One region of the Brevibacillus sp. RS1.1 genome, then DNA from elsewhere that is predicted to be linked to it. Evidence: riboswitches for the same ligand, from Rfam matches in the RefSeq annotation. Region 1 holds a riboswitch; the other holds the start of a gene.

Region 1 (7,798 bases):
ACGGTTAAGGTGCAATTTGCGGAATGGACAGAAGGCTATACGTTACGGCAACCGAGTATTCAAGCAGTTGTTGATATACCTGTTGATTACTGTGTCTTGGAGTAGATTCTCATGGTGCAACACAATGGAACATAAAAAATATCCTTCATCTTAAATGGTGGGATGTTTTTCTATGAAACTTTGATTCCGAAAGTTGAAAATTCACCGGGCGATCATTAGGTGTGAGTGGATGGATTCTTGTTGGAATTTTACGAAACTTTTTTATTGATTAAGTATTGAATTCGAGCTATACTACTCTGTATAAAGTAACTGATCGGTTTAGCGGATTTGGGCTGTATCTGGTTGAGCTGTTTCCTCCTTCCGTGGTACGTCCACCACACCTCATGGGAAGGGAGCGGCTCTCTGATATGGCCCTCTTTGCGTCTCTTGCTCCAGGTGGGAATGTTAGTTGTTCACTTTCTTTAATCCTTTTTTCATTGATATACGATTAGAGACTTGTTTATAATGACTGTGCGAACTCATTTACGAAAGAAGGAATTGACTTGCCGTTTCTTCGGTTTAAAGGCTTTGCGAAGCAAGACATAGAGCCCATTTCTCAGATTCTTATAGAAGAGTTTTCCAAAAATGCTGAAGTCGCTCAGGAAAAGGTGAAATTGGAGCTGCTTCAGGTAGAGCAACTAACAAACAGTCCTTTGTCTGTAGAGATCATGATGTTCCCCCGCGAACAAAAGCAACATGATGCGATTGCAAGCGCCGTACACGGCATTTTGAAGAAGCAAGGCTTTTTGCATGTCCATATTTTCTTCATCCTGCTATCGCCTACTCTCTATTATAAGGAAGGACTTCCGTTGCAGGTCGGGATAGCGAAATAAGCAAGAAAAAAGGTCGAGATCCTCCAGAAAGGATTTCGACCTTTTTCTATTAATAATAGAGGCTTTCGGATTGCAGGCACTTGGAGCATGTTCGCGTAAGTGGAGTTTCGATATAGACGTGGCTGCAGTCTTGTTGAATGAGCCGCAATTGTTGTTTAAATTGCTCTAGCTCAGCCTCTAGTCGAATGATCTTTTCGCGTAAACGACTGGCTTCCTCCATAGGCATCCCCCTTGATTACGACTGGTACAAACGGCTTCCTTGTTCGCGGAACTCACGCGATTTTTCCTGCATCCCTGCAAGAATGGCGGGATCTTGGGCAGATCCTTGTTCATTAGCAATGTGACGAATGTCGTGCGATATTTTCATGCTACAAAATTTAGGCCCGCACATGGAACAAAAATGGGCGGATTTGGCGGCTTCTGCTGGCAACGTTTCATCGTGATATTCGCGGGCGCGCTCTGGGTCTAGGGACAAATTGAATTGATCGTTCCAGCGAAAATCAAAACGAGCTTTGGATAAAGCGTCGTCTCGCTGTTTTGCCCGCGGATGTCCTTTTGCGAGATCAGCGGCATGCGCTGCGATTTTGTATGCGATTAAACCGTTGCGAACATCCTCTTTATTAGGAAGGCCGAGATGCTCCTTGGGCGTTACGTAGCAGAGCATCGCTGTTCCGAACCATCCAATCATGGCAGCGCCAATCGCTGAAGTAATGTGGTCATAGCCGGGTGCAATGTCTGTTGTGAGTGGTCCAAGTGTGTAAAAAGGGGCTTCATGGCAAATAGATAACTGTTTATCCATATTTTCGCGAATAAGATGCATAGGGACGTGACCGGGGCCTTCAATCATGACCTGTACGTCGTGTTCCCACGCAATTTTTGTGAGTTCTCCCAATGTTTCAAGCTCCGCGAACTGTGCCTCGTCATTCGCATCCGCTATAGAGCCAGGACGCAGTCCATCCCCGAGGGATACACAAATGTCATAGGCCTTCAGAATTTCACAAATTTCAGCGAAATGCGTATACAAAAAGTTTTCCTCATGATGGGCCAGGCACCATGCGGCCAAAATTGACCCGCCGCGAGAGACGATACCGGTAACACGCTTAGCCGTCATGGGGATGTAGCGCAAAAGAACGCCAGCATGAATCGTGAAGTAATCGACACCTTGTTCCGCCTGCTCAATCAAGGTGTCTCGGTAAACCTCCCATGTCAAATCCTCGGCTTTCCCATTTACTTTTTCAAGTGCTTGATAAATCGGGACAGTTCCGACTGGAACGGGGCTGTTTCGGATAATCCACTCCCGCGTGGTATGTATATGTTTTCCCGTCGAGAGGTCCATAATGGTGTCGGCACCCCAACGAACAGACCAAATCATTTTTTCGACCTCTTCTTCCATCGAAGAGCTGACCGCTGACGTTCCTATGTTGGCATTGATTTTCACATGAAAGTTGCGGCCAATGATCATCGGCTCGCTTTCCGGATGATTGACGTTAGAAGGAAGGATCGCACGTCCAGCGGCGATTTCTGCCCGTACAAATTCAGGGGAGACACCCTCGCGAATGGCAACGTATTCCATTTCCGGTGTGATGATATTTTTTCGGGCATAATGAAGCTGGGTAACATTTTTGCCTGGCTTTGCCCGTTTTGGTTTGTAGTCCTCTCGAGGGAAAGTGGGGAGGGAGGCAGCCTTTTCTTCGTTTCGGATTCCGTCGTCGACTAGTTGTGGTTCGCGACCGACATACGTTTCCGCATCATTTCGCTCATCGATCCACTGATGGCGAATGGAGGGCAGTCCGGCTTGAATGTCAGGAACGTAACCCGTTGCGGTATACTCGCCACTCGTATCGTACACGCGAAGAGGAGGATTGGGTGTGGAGCCAGACAATCCTTCGGTAGGATGAAGGGAAATCTCGCGCATCGGGACACGGATGTCCGCACGACTACCTGTTTCGTATACTTTGCGACTACCTGGAAAAGATGACACCAATGACATAAAAAAACCTCCTTGTTTTGGTTGCACGAAAGTGAGAACCGTTAGGGAGGCGAAAGAAACTTCCGCGAAAAAGCGCCGCATAAACAACATGCGACGCCAACGCGAGAGTAGAGAAGAAACGGGTATCCTAAAGATACGCGCATCTTTTCGTGTCGTATATGACATTCCTCCGCTGGCATTACCCAGTTCAGGTTCAACGGTCGATGGCACAGTACCATCCTCTCAGCCTGGTGAATCCCAAGCTCCCGTGCTTTTTTATTTTGGATTGCAAGAATAGGATAACGGGAAGTCCATCTAATTTCAAGGGAAATTTTCCAGGAGGAAATTGCAGGTGTGCAACACATTTTCCTCCCCCCTATTCTCGTGAACCGGACTAAAACTGTTTCTGTAGACCCACATGATTCCGATCTGTTACGATGAAGTTCGAAAAAAAGCAACTGCTTCCAGCGCTTTGATATTCCTCGTTGTCGAAGCAGGATGGAGAAGTATTTTGAGGTGATGAGGTATGGATGTTTATTCGGATCTAAAACAAGGAGAACGTGGAGCGTGGGTGAGTATTTTCGCCTACATTTTCTGCTCTGTATTAAAAATAGGAGTTGCGTATGTCACTGCGTCAGAAGCTTTAATGGCCGACGGTCTTAACAACTCAACAGATGTTGTCGCATCGATTGCTGTTTTGATCGGGCTGCGTATCGCAAGGAAACCACCTGATAAAGATCATCCGTATGGCCATTTTCGGGCCGAGACGATTTCAGCACTTGTCGCATCATTTATTATGCTATTTGTTGGAGTTCAGGTCATTACGAATGCAGTACCATCCTTGTTTGACCCAAAACACTCGGCTCCTGACCTGTTGGCAGGGTGGACAGCACTTGCGACTGCTGTTATTATGCTTTTCGTCTATCGCTACAATAAAAAGCTCGCTATCAAAACAAACAGCCAAGCATTAGATGCAGCAGCGGCTGACAACCGTTCAGACGCATTCGTCAGTATCGGGACGTTTATCGGGGTGGCTGGCGCACAGTTTCAATTGCATTGGCTCGATCCGTTAGCTGCTTTTGTTGTTGGTCTCATCATTTTGAAGACTGCGTGGGACATTTTCAGGGAAGCAACCCACCGTTTGACAGATGGCTTTGACGAGAGCGAGCTCGCGGACCTGCGGGCTACGATTTCCTCGATTTCAGGGGTTAGGGATATCAGTGACATCAAAGCTCGCTACCATGGGAGCAGCGTGCTGGTTGATGTTGTGATCCATGTAGATCCCGGTCTGAATGTGGTGGAGAGTCACACCATCACCGAAAAAATTGAAGAACAGATGCGCAAGATTCACCGCATTAACGCCGTTCATATCCATATTGAACCGTGTAGAAAAATGGCGCCTAGCTAGATTTCGTCATGGGAATACAAAAAAACCTGTCCAGTGTGGGCAGGTTTTTTTGTGTGTGCAGCTAACCAGAAGTAGCCTTCTTTTTGCGGAGTGCTTTGGTTGTAGAAGTAGTCGTAGTCTTTTTCGGACTGGCTGGTGCCGCCTTTTTCGATGCCTGTTCTTTTTCGGACGAGGAGGCAGCGGTGGTGCGTTTTCGCGCAGGCTTTGACGGAGTTGGTTCGGGCTCGATTTTGATGGGCATAGCGGCTTGACCAGCTGTAGATTCCAAGCTTTCTTTTAGGGCCTGCATGAGATCGATAACATTGGTTCTTGCCACGGTAGGTGCAGTGGCGATCTCCTGACCCTCCAATTTTTTCTCAATCAGTTTTTGCAGATCGGATCGATATTCATCCGTATATTTTGCCGGATCAAAAGGGATCGTCATATTGCTAATGAGCTCAGTTGCCATCTTTAGTTCGTTTTCGGCCAACTGTACAGTGGCTTCAGGCAAGGCAGGTACTTGACTGACGGGACGTACCTCATCTGGATAGAAGATCGTCTCCAGCATGATGCAATGTTCATACAGTCGGATAACGGCCAGGCTTTGCCGATTACGCATCGTCACCTGTGCAACGCCGATTTTTCCTGTCTGTTCCATAGCGGATCGCAGCAAGGCGTATGCTTTTTCGCCAGTGTCCTGTGGAGATAGGAAATAGCTCTTATGAAAATAAACGGGATCGACCTCCGACAAGTCTACGAAGTCGATAATTTCAATGGCTCTGCGTGTTTCTGGCGTAATGGCTTCCAGATCGTCATCGTCGATCATGACAAAATGTCCTTTTTCGTATTCGAAGCCACGGACGATTTCGCTCGTATCGACCTCGCGTTGACAGTGCGGGCACATTTTCGTGTACTTGATCGGGGTATTGCACTCTTTATGCAGTTGACGAAAGCGAATATCGCGCTCTTCCGTTGCAGTAAACATACGAACAGGTATATTGACGAGGCCGAAGCTGATTGAGCCCTTCCACACCGTATGCATGCGGATACCTCCTTCACAGTTATTTTTGTATAGTATCTGTATCCGCTTAAAAGAAGTGCCGAGGGAATTGAAGGTGGAAAAGTAAAAAGCCAGCCGATTCGATGCGGCTGGCTATTGTATGCAGCTACTGTCCATGTTTGACGATGTCCGATTGATCTGCACGCGATTGCATGTCACGCGCCAGCTCGACGTCTTTGCCTGTGCGGTCTGCAATGGACTGGGCTTTGGACGCCTTCAGCTTTTGTGCGGACGGTCGCTTTTCTGCCATGAATGACTCACTCCTTTCAGGCAAGCTACATGAAGAAGGTGTTGCAGGTATATGTAGTATGTGCTGGACACAAAAAAATACCCCATCGCCAAATGACGAGGGGCGACCGTTCAACTCCTCCCGGTGAAGGGAGCGATGGCACGAAATGCTCCTATCAGACACGTCGTGCGCCTAAGTGAACAGCCTTTCAATTATGGGAGAGGAGAAACCGGAGGAAGAGCTTATGGGGAAACGTAAGTCTTCTCCGCGGTTGTCAGCGACACCGTTGCGTCGCTATTCAACATCTTTTCCAATTGAATGGGGTTATATACCTTTCTTGCGATAAATTTTTCCAGTTGCTAATTTTACGGGTGTATGCAGTTGTGATAGTATGATATCATTCTCAGTCTTAGAAAATCGCGTCGTAAAACATACATATTAGGAAAGCAGACAGGTGAAATGAGTATGCGAGTCATCGCTGGAGAACACAGAGGAAGACGGTTGGCAGCTGTTCCGGGAAAAGGAACGAGACCGACAACCGATAAAGTCAAAGAATCGATTTTTAATATGATTGGCCCGTATTTTGATGGCGGATGGGCATTGGACCTATACGCAGGAACAGGTGGTCTCGGGATCGAGGCATTGAGTAGGGGCGCGGATCGAGCTGTTTTCGTGGAGCGAGATCAAAAAGCGTTTGCCGTGGTAAAGGAAAACGTCAGCACTTGCAGGCTAGACGATTATGCCGAGCTATATCGAATGGATGCGGAGCGAGCTATTCGCACACTGAGTACCCGCAATCAAAAATTTGACCTCGTCTTTTTGGATCCGCCATACGCCCAGCAAAAGATCGTAGAAGAAATTGAGATGTTGCAGGAGCTGGGAATGTTGGCAGACGGAGCGTGGATCGTGGCTGAGCATGATATCGCAGACTCCTTTCCGGATGCAATTGGTCATTGTGTGAAGGATCGAGCGGCAAAGTATGGGGATACGGCCGTTACCGTGTATTATTACGATTTGGAGCCACACGCCTAATTTTTAAATCAAGGTGCGAAAAGAGCACGAAGGGAGGATAACCCGCTATGGCAATTGCCGTATGTTCAGGAAGCTTTGACCCTGTTACTTATGGGCATCTCGACATTATTGCGCGGGGTGCCAACGTTTTTGATAAGGTCATTGTTGCTGTCTTGATCAATTCAAAGAAAAACTCATTGTTCAGCGTAGAAGAGCGTGTCGAATTGCTTCGTCAGGCAACGTCTGACATGAAAAATGTAGAAGTGGACTCTTTTGACGGCTTGTTAATTGACTATATGAACAAAAAGGGCGCACAGGTGATCATTCGTGGCCTTCGTGCTGTTTCTGATTTTGAATATGAGATGCAAGTCGCCTCGATTAATAAAAAGCTCGACGAAAATATTGAAACGTTTTTCATGATGACGAACAATCAATATTCATACTTGAGCTCAAGTATCGTAAAGGAAGTTGCGAAGTACAAGGCGAGTGTCGCCGATTTAGTGCCGCCGATTGTAGAAGAGGCACTGAAGCGAAAAATGGCTGAGTAGATTATCACGTCTTGCTGCGGTTCATGTGCGAAAGGGTCAGGCTGGTACACAACAGAATCGCACCGACGCCGATGGCGAGTCCCCCTGATAATAGGAAGGTCTCCCACCAACTCGTCGCAGGAATCTCAGCTTTCGCATGCACAAATACAGGGACGGCTTTCTCCACGAACCAGGAACTGACTGTGGCAAGTGGCCCCCAAAGGACAAAGGTCAAGATCGCAGCTAGCAAAGCATGCAGGGATCTGGCAATCAAGTAAGGGGCGACACGAATATCCGTTTCACTCAAGATACTTGCGACTTGTGCGTGAACACTCAGACCGCCCCAGGACAATATCGCACTGGCAATGGCTGCTTTCCAGACCAAGGAAACATCATTAGGCACAATGCTCGCTGCCTGTGCGCCAAGGGTTACTTCGAACAATCCAGCTACGATTGCTTGGGAGAAGGCTGGTGGAAAACCAAAGGGACCGAGAAAAATCGAGAGAAGCGTACTGATGATTTGCGTCAGATGAATTGTGGAGAAAAGTTGGATTAATACCGAGAAAACAATGATGAAGCCACCGATCATAAGCAGTGTATTCAGAGCGGATTGCACGGCTTCTCCCATTAATTTTCCGAACGGACGACGATCGCGGATACGTGCCCGATGCATCGCTTGCAAGGCCCGTAAAGGAAGAGGTAGTGAATTTTTCTCCAATGGGGCTGAAGTAATCGCAAAAGGC
Region 2 (7,798 bases), 480 kb from region 1:
AAATCGCGTTGGGGCATATAGCCGACCTGCCCCAAACGATTTGCTACCGGTACACTGCCGAGCCTGATTTCGCCTCGTCCCGGCTCAAGAAGACCTGCGATGAGCTGAAATAACGTGCTTTTCCCGATCCCGCTCGGACCGATCAAGCTGACGAATTCCCCTTTTTCCACACGCAGATCAAAATGATCGAGAATCTGCCTGTCGCCATACGAAAAGCTGACGTCGGCGAAAGCTAGTTGTTCTCCCACGGCCACATTTCCTCTCTGTAGGACATGTCCCAGAACATGTACTCCATTTTGGAGGTGTTGACAAAATACTCCTCTAGCTTGGCCAGCTCTTGCTCACTCTTACCTTCTGCCAATTGATTCATGATATCAATCAGCCAGATCGCCAACTGCCCAAATTCATCGGAACTGTACATACGTACCCATTCGCCGTACAGTTCGTGATCCAGTGCCCCTTCTACTTGTGCCAAGCGCTTGCCGATTTCCCAATAGCTCCATGTGCATGGGAGTAGTGCACTCACCAATTCCGCCAACGACCCTTGATGAGCAACACGCAGCATGTAGCTGGTGTATCCCAGCATCACAAACGAAGGCTCTGTCGCTTCCAGCTCCTCGCGAGAGATACCAAAGCGCTCAGCATATTGGCGATGCAGCTCCATCTCTGTGTTTAGCGTCGATTCTTGCAAAGCAGCGAATCGGGAGCTTGTTTCCAGATCGTACGCCTTTACACTCGCAATCGCGAACATTTTCGCGTAATCAATCAGGTAGATGTAGTCTTGTTTCATGTAATATTTGAATGCACCGACAGGCAGGCTGCCATCTCCAAGTCCCGTGACGAAAGGATGTTGATGAACACGCTCCCAGATCGGGGCTACACTTTTTCTCAGACGATCAGTAAAGGTTGTCATGCGATACTCACTCCTTCGCTTCCTTTGGGGTATTGCACCAGGTGGCAATAAAGCGGGCCATGATCTGGGCAAAATGAACAAGCTGGTCAGAATCAATTGATTCATCGACGGCATGAGCATGCGTGAGCTCACCAGGCCCGAATAGGACAGCTGGAATGCCTGCATGCGCAAACCAGCCTGCATCGGTAACCGTAGGCGACATGTTAACGATAGGTGTTTGATGCATGTGACCTTCATATGCGGATTGCAGCGTTACCAACCCCGGATGCTTCGTATCCAACTCCAGTGAAGGGAAGATTTCACCGCGCTCCTCAATCATCGAACGTCCACCCCAGCGGAATGTTGGAGGATTGTCTCTCAGCCAAAGATCTGCGGCAGCCGTACGCCCGACGTGATCCTCGATCTCTCGAATAATCTCTTCGTAGGATTCGTTCGGATAAAAATGAACGGTAATCCATAGGGCGCAACGGTCTGCGATGAACGCAGCGTGCCGGCCTCCTTCGATGACTGCAGGATTGATCGTATTGCTGCCTGGCGGGAAGCCGGGATAGGACTTCATGACAGCCCAGTCCCGCTCCAGCTCCTGTAGTGCGGTGATCACCTTCGTCATTTTTTCAATGGCAGATGCTCCCCGGACGCGTCCGCCTGCATGAATCGTCTGTGCACGCATTCCGTCATGCAGCGTCGTCGGACTCTCAATCGTGATCCAGCCTGTAATGACCCCGCCCTGCCCTTGCATTTGCAAATTGCTCGTGTCCACTACAACGGCGTAGTCAGCCTGATAGCCACGCTCGATAGCGACCAATGTCCCCGCTTCACCCGCTTCTTCTCCGATGACGGATTGGAAAAGCAGATCTCCCTGGAGCTCCACTCCGTGTTCGCGCAGCATTTGGATCGCAAACAAGCTCGCTGCGAGTCCGCCTTTCATATCCGCAACTCCACGTCCGTACAGGCGCCCATCCTTGCCGTGTGTCAAAGCAAAAGGTGGATAGGTCCACCCGATGTCATCACCGACTTCAGCCACGTCGATATGCCCGTTGACAATCAAGCTGTTTGCGTAGGTTGAGGCACTCCCTGATAACCGACCGACAATATTGTCGTCTCCCGGATATACCGTCCAGCGATCTACCTCGAATCCCATCGTTTGCAGCCTGTCGGCGATTGCTCCTTGTGCGGTATCACTGTTTCGCGCTGGAGGACTCACAGTCGGATAAGAAACGAGCTCTGCCAATAAAGCGAACAGCTCTTCTTTGCGGCTGGCGATCGATTCTACCGCTTCTGTCAGTCGATCCACGCTACTCAATCATCCCTTCGACCGGGCTGCTCGCGGACGCGTAACGCTTTTTCGCGATACGGCCTGCCAAGAAGCCTTTGCGACCTGCTTCCACGCCGAGCTTCATCGCTTCTGCCATCAGGACAGGATTGTCAGCGAGAGCGACGGCTGTATTCAACAAGACACCATCAGCACCCAGCTCCATTGCTTTCGCGCAGTCTGCTGGCGAGCCAATTCCTGCATCTACGATAATCGGTACGTTGGCATCCTCAATGATAAAGCGGAGGTTGTTTTCGTTGACAATCCCTTGCCCTGAACCAATTGGTGAGGCACCTGGCATAACCGCATGTACGCCAACCTCTTGCAGTCGTCTAGCAAGAATCGGGTCGTCATTGGTGTAGGTCAGCACGATAAAGCCTTCTTCCACCAAGATTTTCGAAGCCTCGAGCGTGCCAATCGGGTCAGGGAGAAGTGTTTTCGGGTCTCCAATAACCTCGACCTTGATCATGTCACACAGCCCAGATGCTTTAGCCAAACGGGCGATGCGCACTGCTTCTTCTGCTGTATAGGCACCTGCTGTATTTGGTAGCAGGGTGAATTTTTTCAAATCCAGTTGTTCCAAAAAGTTCGGTTCTTGCGGATTTTCCAAATTTAAGCGACGAATCGCAAAGGTCAAAATTTCTGCTTCCGACACCTCTACCGCTTTCCCTTGTGTATCCAAGTCAGCGAATTTACCAGTACCCAGAAGCAAGCGGGAGCGAAACTCGTACGGTCCAATTTTCAATGTATCCATCATGATGATCATCCTCCTCCAACAAAATGAACGATTTCTATGCGATCTCCGTCTGCAATCGGTGTTTGCTCATACGCTGAGCGATCAATAATTTCACCATTTCGCTCAACGACGACAATCTTCTCTTGCAGGGAATAAGAAGCGAGCAAAGCCCGCACTGTCGTGATCTCTTCCGCCAACTCTACTTTTTTCCCATTCAGCTGAACAATCATTGATTACCTCCTTCTACTGGAAAAAAAACAGCTTCTCCCGCCTGCCTGAGTCGATTCAGACAAACAGAAGAAGCTGTATACCCATCCCATCTCACCGGACGAATGGCGTAAAAAAACCATCCGCCTCGGATGGTTGAGTGTCATCTTATCATGTATGCACGCAAACAAGCATAGTTCCGCTCGGTTGCGACACCGTGATACTGATTCCAAATACCTCTTCCTCCGCTGGCATGACCCAGGTCAGGTTCAACGGTCAGTAACACACTCGTCACAATCTCAGCCAACGTTGCTTGGCCCCCGTTTGGTAGTAAAGCTATGCAATTGTCGTACATTCGAGTACTACAGTACCACTCTATTTCGTGTTTGTAAAGGCTTCCTTATGCATCTTTTCCAGCTCAACGAGACAGCGCTCTGCCCAAGCTGCCATTTTCGAAAGCTTTTCCATTTCTCTCTCCATCGCTTGTCGGACAGATTCCTTGTAGTCGGGAATCGCTCCATTATAGCGAATGAGCCCTTGGACAGGCGTCATGAATTTTTCCATGTACGACAGTGCTGGACGCTGGTGAAACAGCGGCACATCTACTTCGTAGGAAGAATGCAAATCGCCTTGCGTCGGGTATTTGGTAACTGCCAACACCTTTACCAGCAACTTCGAATCGTGGATTTCCAATACTTCTGCAATATATTCACCCGTTCGCTGCGCAACGCGAACGATATCTCCCGGATTCCAGTTCATCGCGGTCTCCTCCTTTTCTTGAATCGAATGCATTTACAACAGTGAGGCTTCCAGCAGTTTGCGTGCATGCAGCAATACTTCTTCCGCATCCACTACTGCCTGACCGCCACCCTGTGCCATGGCAGGATTTCCCCCACCTTTACCATTAATGACCGGCAAGGTTTCTTTCAACACTTGATTGATGGCTACGTTGACTTCTTGCCCACGACCAAACACGATTTGCACTTTGTCTTCGGTAGTAGCAGCCAAGAGGCAAATTGCATCTGGCGCCAAAGCGGTAGCCAGCTGTGCGAACTGCTGAAGCTGTTGAATGGTCTTGTCTGTGAAGGTACACATAATGAGGCGCGACTGACCGAGTTGGCTAGCAGCAGCTAGTTGTTGATTGACTTCCACTTCCAGGAGCTGCTTATCCACTTCTGCCAATTTTGCCTTTAAGGTGTCGCGTTCTGCAAGGACGCGTTCCGTCTGTGCGATCAGTTCGCCTTCATTGGTAGCGAGCAGCTTCGCTGTATCGCGAACGACAGCTTGCTTTTGGTTGTAGTCCCGCAAAGCTCGCCAGCCACAGATGAATTCCAGACGAATGTTCCCGCGATGTCGCTCCCAGCCCAAGATCTTGATCATCCCGACTTCGCCCGTGCGCGCTGGATGTGTTCCTCCACACGGGTTGTAATCAAACTCAGGAATCATCACGACACGAATATTTTCGGTAACAGTCGGCTGTTTTTTCAAGGGCAGCGTTGCCAATTCCTCGTCATCAACAAACCGTACAAGGATGGGGTGGTTTTCCAAAACAATCTGATTCGCGCGCTTTTCTACCTTTTCCCATACTTCTGTTGTCAACTCATCCAGTCGTACATCAATGGTGACGCGTTCTTTTCCCAAGTGAAAGGCAACGGTCTCCGCTTGCACAACTTCCAGGAAGGACGCAGATAAAATGTGTTGGCCAGCATGCTGCTGCATGTGATCGAAGCGGCGGTCCCAATCGATGTGCCCCGTTACTTCCCCTATACTTTCGGACAAGGGAGCCTCCAGTCGATGACGAATTTCACCGTCTACCTCTTCAACATCTACCACACGAATCTCTTCCAATACACCCAGGTCGGAAGGCTGTCCGCCTCCAGTAGGGTAAAAAGCCGTTTGATTCAGTACCACGTAAGGTGTCCCATCTTGCTCGACACCAGTTTTTGTCACCCGGGCCGAAAACGTTCTTGTATAGGCATCCTGATAATAGAGTCTGTCGTCCATCGTTACTCCTCGCTGCATGGAACCATGATTCCAGCCTGATTCTCCCACTCGGGGGCAAAACAAAAAGCGTATGTATAAAGCTTAGCCAAACAAGTGATCCATTTGTTTTTCGCGCTCTTGGCGCTCCTCTGGGCTTGCCAGGTCATACTTTTTCAATAAATGAAACAGCTCGTTTAGACGCTCTTGGCTGAGCTCGCCATTCAACTGATTTTTGAATTGACTCACACGCAACTCTGATAAATGTGGAGCTTGCTCTGCCAGTTTTTTGAGTACATCCTCATGGCTGTGATCCAATTTGCATTCTCCCATGATTTCTCCCCTTTTCCTTCCTGTCATCTTCATCATACCATGATTTTTCATTCAAAAAAAAGGCGTACAACCCGCGGTGGAATGTACGCCAGATGACTATGCTCGTTTACGGACGCGAAAGTTCTCCTCGATTAACAGCCAATTTTGCGGAAATGGCAAACCGAGTTTCCAGTAGCTGACGCCTCTTAAACCGAGCTGTTTAACCAGATTGAACTTGGCTTGAATCGACCGCGCATCCTCAAACCATACGCGATGTTGCTTGCCTTGATCATCGGTGTACGTAAAAAATGGAGCCTGCGCGCGATAATCATATCGAATGACGGCATTATGCCGCGCAGCCAGGGCAATTGCCGCTTGCGGACTCAGCGCTTTCGCTGTCGTTCCTCGCTCGTACGGTAAGGTCCAGTCGTATCCGTACAGATTTTGGCCCATCAAAATTTTATCAGCTGGTATTTCAGTAATGGCGTATTGCAAGACACGCCGCACCGGTCCAATCGGAGAAACTGCCATGGGAGGACCGCCACTATAGCCCCATTCATACGTCATAATCACGACAAAATCGGCAAGCGCTCCTATCGCCTTGTAATCATGGGCGGAATACCATTTACCTGCTTGCTCGGCACTCGTCTTCGGTGCGAGCGCAACAGACATCATCAACCCCTCTGCATGTATACGACTCCTTGCTTTTCGCAAGAAGTTCGCGTAAGCTTCTGCACCTGTTGTAGGCAAAGCTTCCAGATCAAAATGGATATCCCCCATTCCCAGCTCATGGGCGGTCGCAAGAATATTATCCAGCAATTTGTTCTGGAGTTCTTGATCGTTCAAAATGAGTGCGCCCAATTCCGTACTGAACTGACCTTTTTCCAAATTCGTCACAACCATCATAAGGAGGACTTGGTTTTCTTTTGCGATCGCTGGAAAATTGCTCAGATTTGGTCGTTGGAGAGTTCCATCCCGTTTGATACGAAAGCTGAACGGTGCCAAATACGTAAGATGAGGGGCAGCCCTCCGAACATCCGCTTCCATCGCGGGTGGGACAGTGCGGCGCGGTTCCACATAGGCATTGAAATCAGCCGCTCGTCTAGGGCGAGGCGGGATATATAGCTTTTGCCCAACTTGTAGCGGTTTATAGGGAGAAATCCCATTGACACGAGCAAGCTCTGCTGCGCTGATATGGTTACGCTGACCGATGGTATACAACGTATCTCCTTGTTTGACCCAATAGTAGCTTCCTACAATCGGGATCGCCATCGCCTGTCCGATTGCCAGTTTATTGGGATCTGGTAATTCATTCGCCTTATCGATCGCTTCTGACGTTGTGCCGTACGTCTCGGCGATGCTTGCTAAGGTTTGTCCTTCTTCCACCACGTGGATTTGCATACGCCTCCTCCTTCGCATTTCTTCTCTCTTTGTCATATTCATAGCGAAGGGAATAGGTGTATGTCTAGGCCAAAGGTTTCAATACATCGTATAAAAATCCAACGGACTGGATGGCATAATGCCGTGCTACCAATTCGTTTCGTTGAAAAATAAGCAAGGCGGGGACGCTGGTCACTTGCCATTGTTCTGCCAATGCAGGCGCCGTATTAATGTTAATCTGATACAGAGGAACGGCAGGCAATGCTTCTTGCATGATGCCGAGCATACGTGCTGCGAGCTTGCAGGTCCCGCACATCGGTGTATAGACAAAAAGAGCGACCGACTTCTTTTCTTGCAGGTATTGGATCAGTTCTGTTGAGGTTAGTTCTTGCAAGTCGTTCACTCCTTTCAATCTCATCGGACATGTTCATTCATGCTAGACCCACTGATTGTAGCTGTCAACAGCGTGATGCACAGGCTTCGTAAAAAATGGCTAGCCAATTGAATGTAAAATTTTGGTGCAGAATTCATTATTTTTGTATAATATAGCTAAAATTCGTTACGTTAATCTCAAAAATACGTTGAATGGTGGATTGGTATGCGTTTTTTCAGCTATTTGTTTCATGATCGAAAAGATAATGTCAGAGCGTTCCTTCTATTTGCCTGTTTTTTCATGTTTTATTTGTCGATGAATGTGCCTTTTCTCACTTATATGAATCAAAACATCACTGTTCTTGCCCCGATCAGCCCTTTTTACGGCGTTCCATTTACGCTTAATCTGTTTAATTTTGACCCGACGCTGTACTATAGCTCTAACAACCCGACGGTGATCCATCCATTTATAAATTTGATTTCTTTTCCTTTGGCTTATTTATCGGAATTTTTCAAGGAAAACTTCTTCTTCGCGGTGGTTCAATCGATCATGAACGCGCTCGGCGTTGTAATGGTTTACTACTAC

Evidence for each region. A riboswitch is a leader RNA that binds a small molecule or an ion and turns the genes downstream of it on or off. The one in region 1 is predicted to bind thiamine pyrophosphate.
Region 2: it holds a riboswitch for thiamine pyrophosphate, as region 1 does, so the genes downstream of both, thiS (sulfur carrier protein ThiS) here and thiC (phosphomethylpyrimidine synthase ThiC) in region 1, are expected to answer to the same signal.

What each region holds. Positions count from the first base shown of each region.
Region 1 covers NZ_JABSVA010000001.1:653,646-661,443, reverse strand. Annotated here, with positions in the region: gene HP570_RS02975 (ATP-dependent DNA ligase) at 1-105, shown strand, start outside; gene HP570_RS02970 (DUF1904 family protein) at 543-872, shown strand; gene HP570_RS02965 (hypothetical protein) at 922-1,092, opposite strand; gene thiC (phosphomethylpyrimidine synthase ThiC) at 1,108-2,862, opposite strand; TPP riboswitch at 3,009-3,121, opposite strand; gene HP570_RS02955 (cation diffusion facilitator family transporter) at 3,368-4,249, shown strand; gene ku (non-homologous end joining protein Ku) at 4,311-5,270, opposite strand; gene HP570_RS02945 (hypothetical protein) at 5,395-5,538, opposite strand; gene rsmD (16S rRNA (guanine(966)-N(2))-methyltransferase RsmD) at 5,983-6,549, shown strand; gene coaD (pantetheine-phosphate adenylyltransferase) at 6,597-7,076, shown strand; gene ylbJ (sporulation integral membrane protein YlbJ) at 7,081-7,798, opposite strand, start outside.
Region 2 covers NZ_JABSVA010000001.1:175,127-182,924, forward strand. Annotated here, with positions in the region: gene HP570_RS00675 (ABC transporter ATP-binding protein) at 1-248, opposite strand, end outside; gene tenA (thiaminase II) at 233-913, opposite strand; gene HP570_RS00685 (acetylornithine deacetylase) at 921-2,216, opposite strand; gene HP570_RS00690 (thiazole synthase) at 2,209-2,982, opposite strand; gene thiS (sulfur carrier protein ThiS) at 2,988-3,191, opposite strand; TPP riboswitch at 3,392-3,502, opposite strand; gene kapB (kinase-associated lipoprotein KapB) at 3,544-3,927, opposite strand; gene HP570_RS00705 (alanyl-tRNA editing protein) at 3,961-5,172, opposite strand; gene HP570_RS00710 (hypothetical protein) at 5,254-5,481, opposite strand; gene HP570_RS00715 (glycoside hydrolase family 18 protein) at 5,578-6,861, opposite strand; gene HP570_RS00720 (thioredoxin family protein) at 6,926-7,234, opposite strand; gene HP570_RS29415 (hypothetical protein) at 7,439-7,798, shown strand, end outside.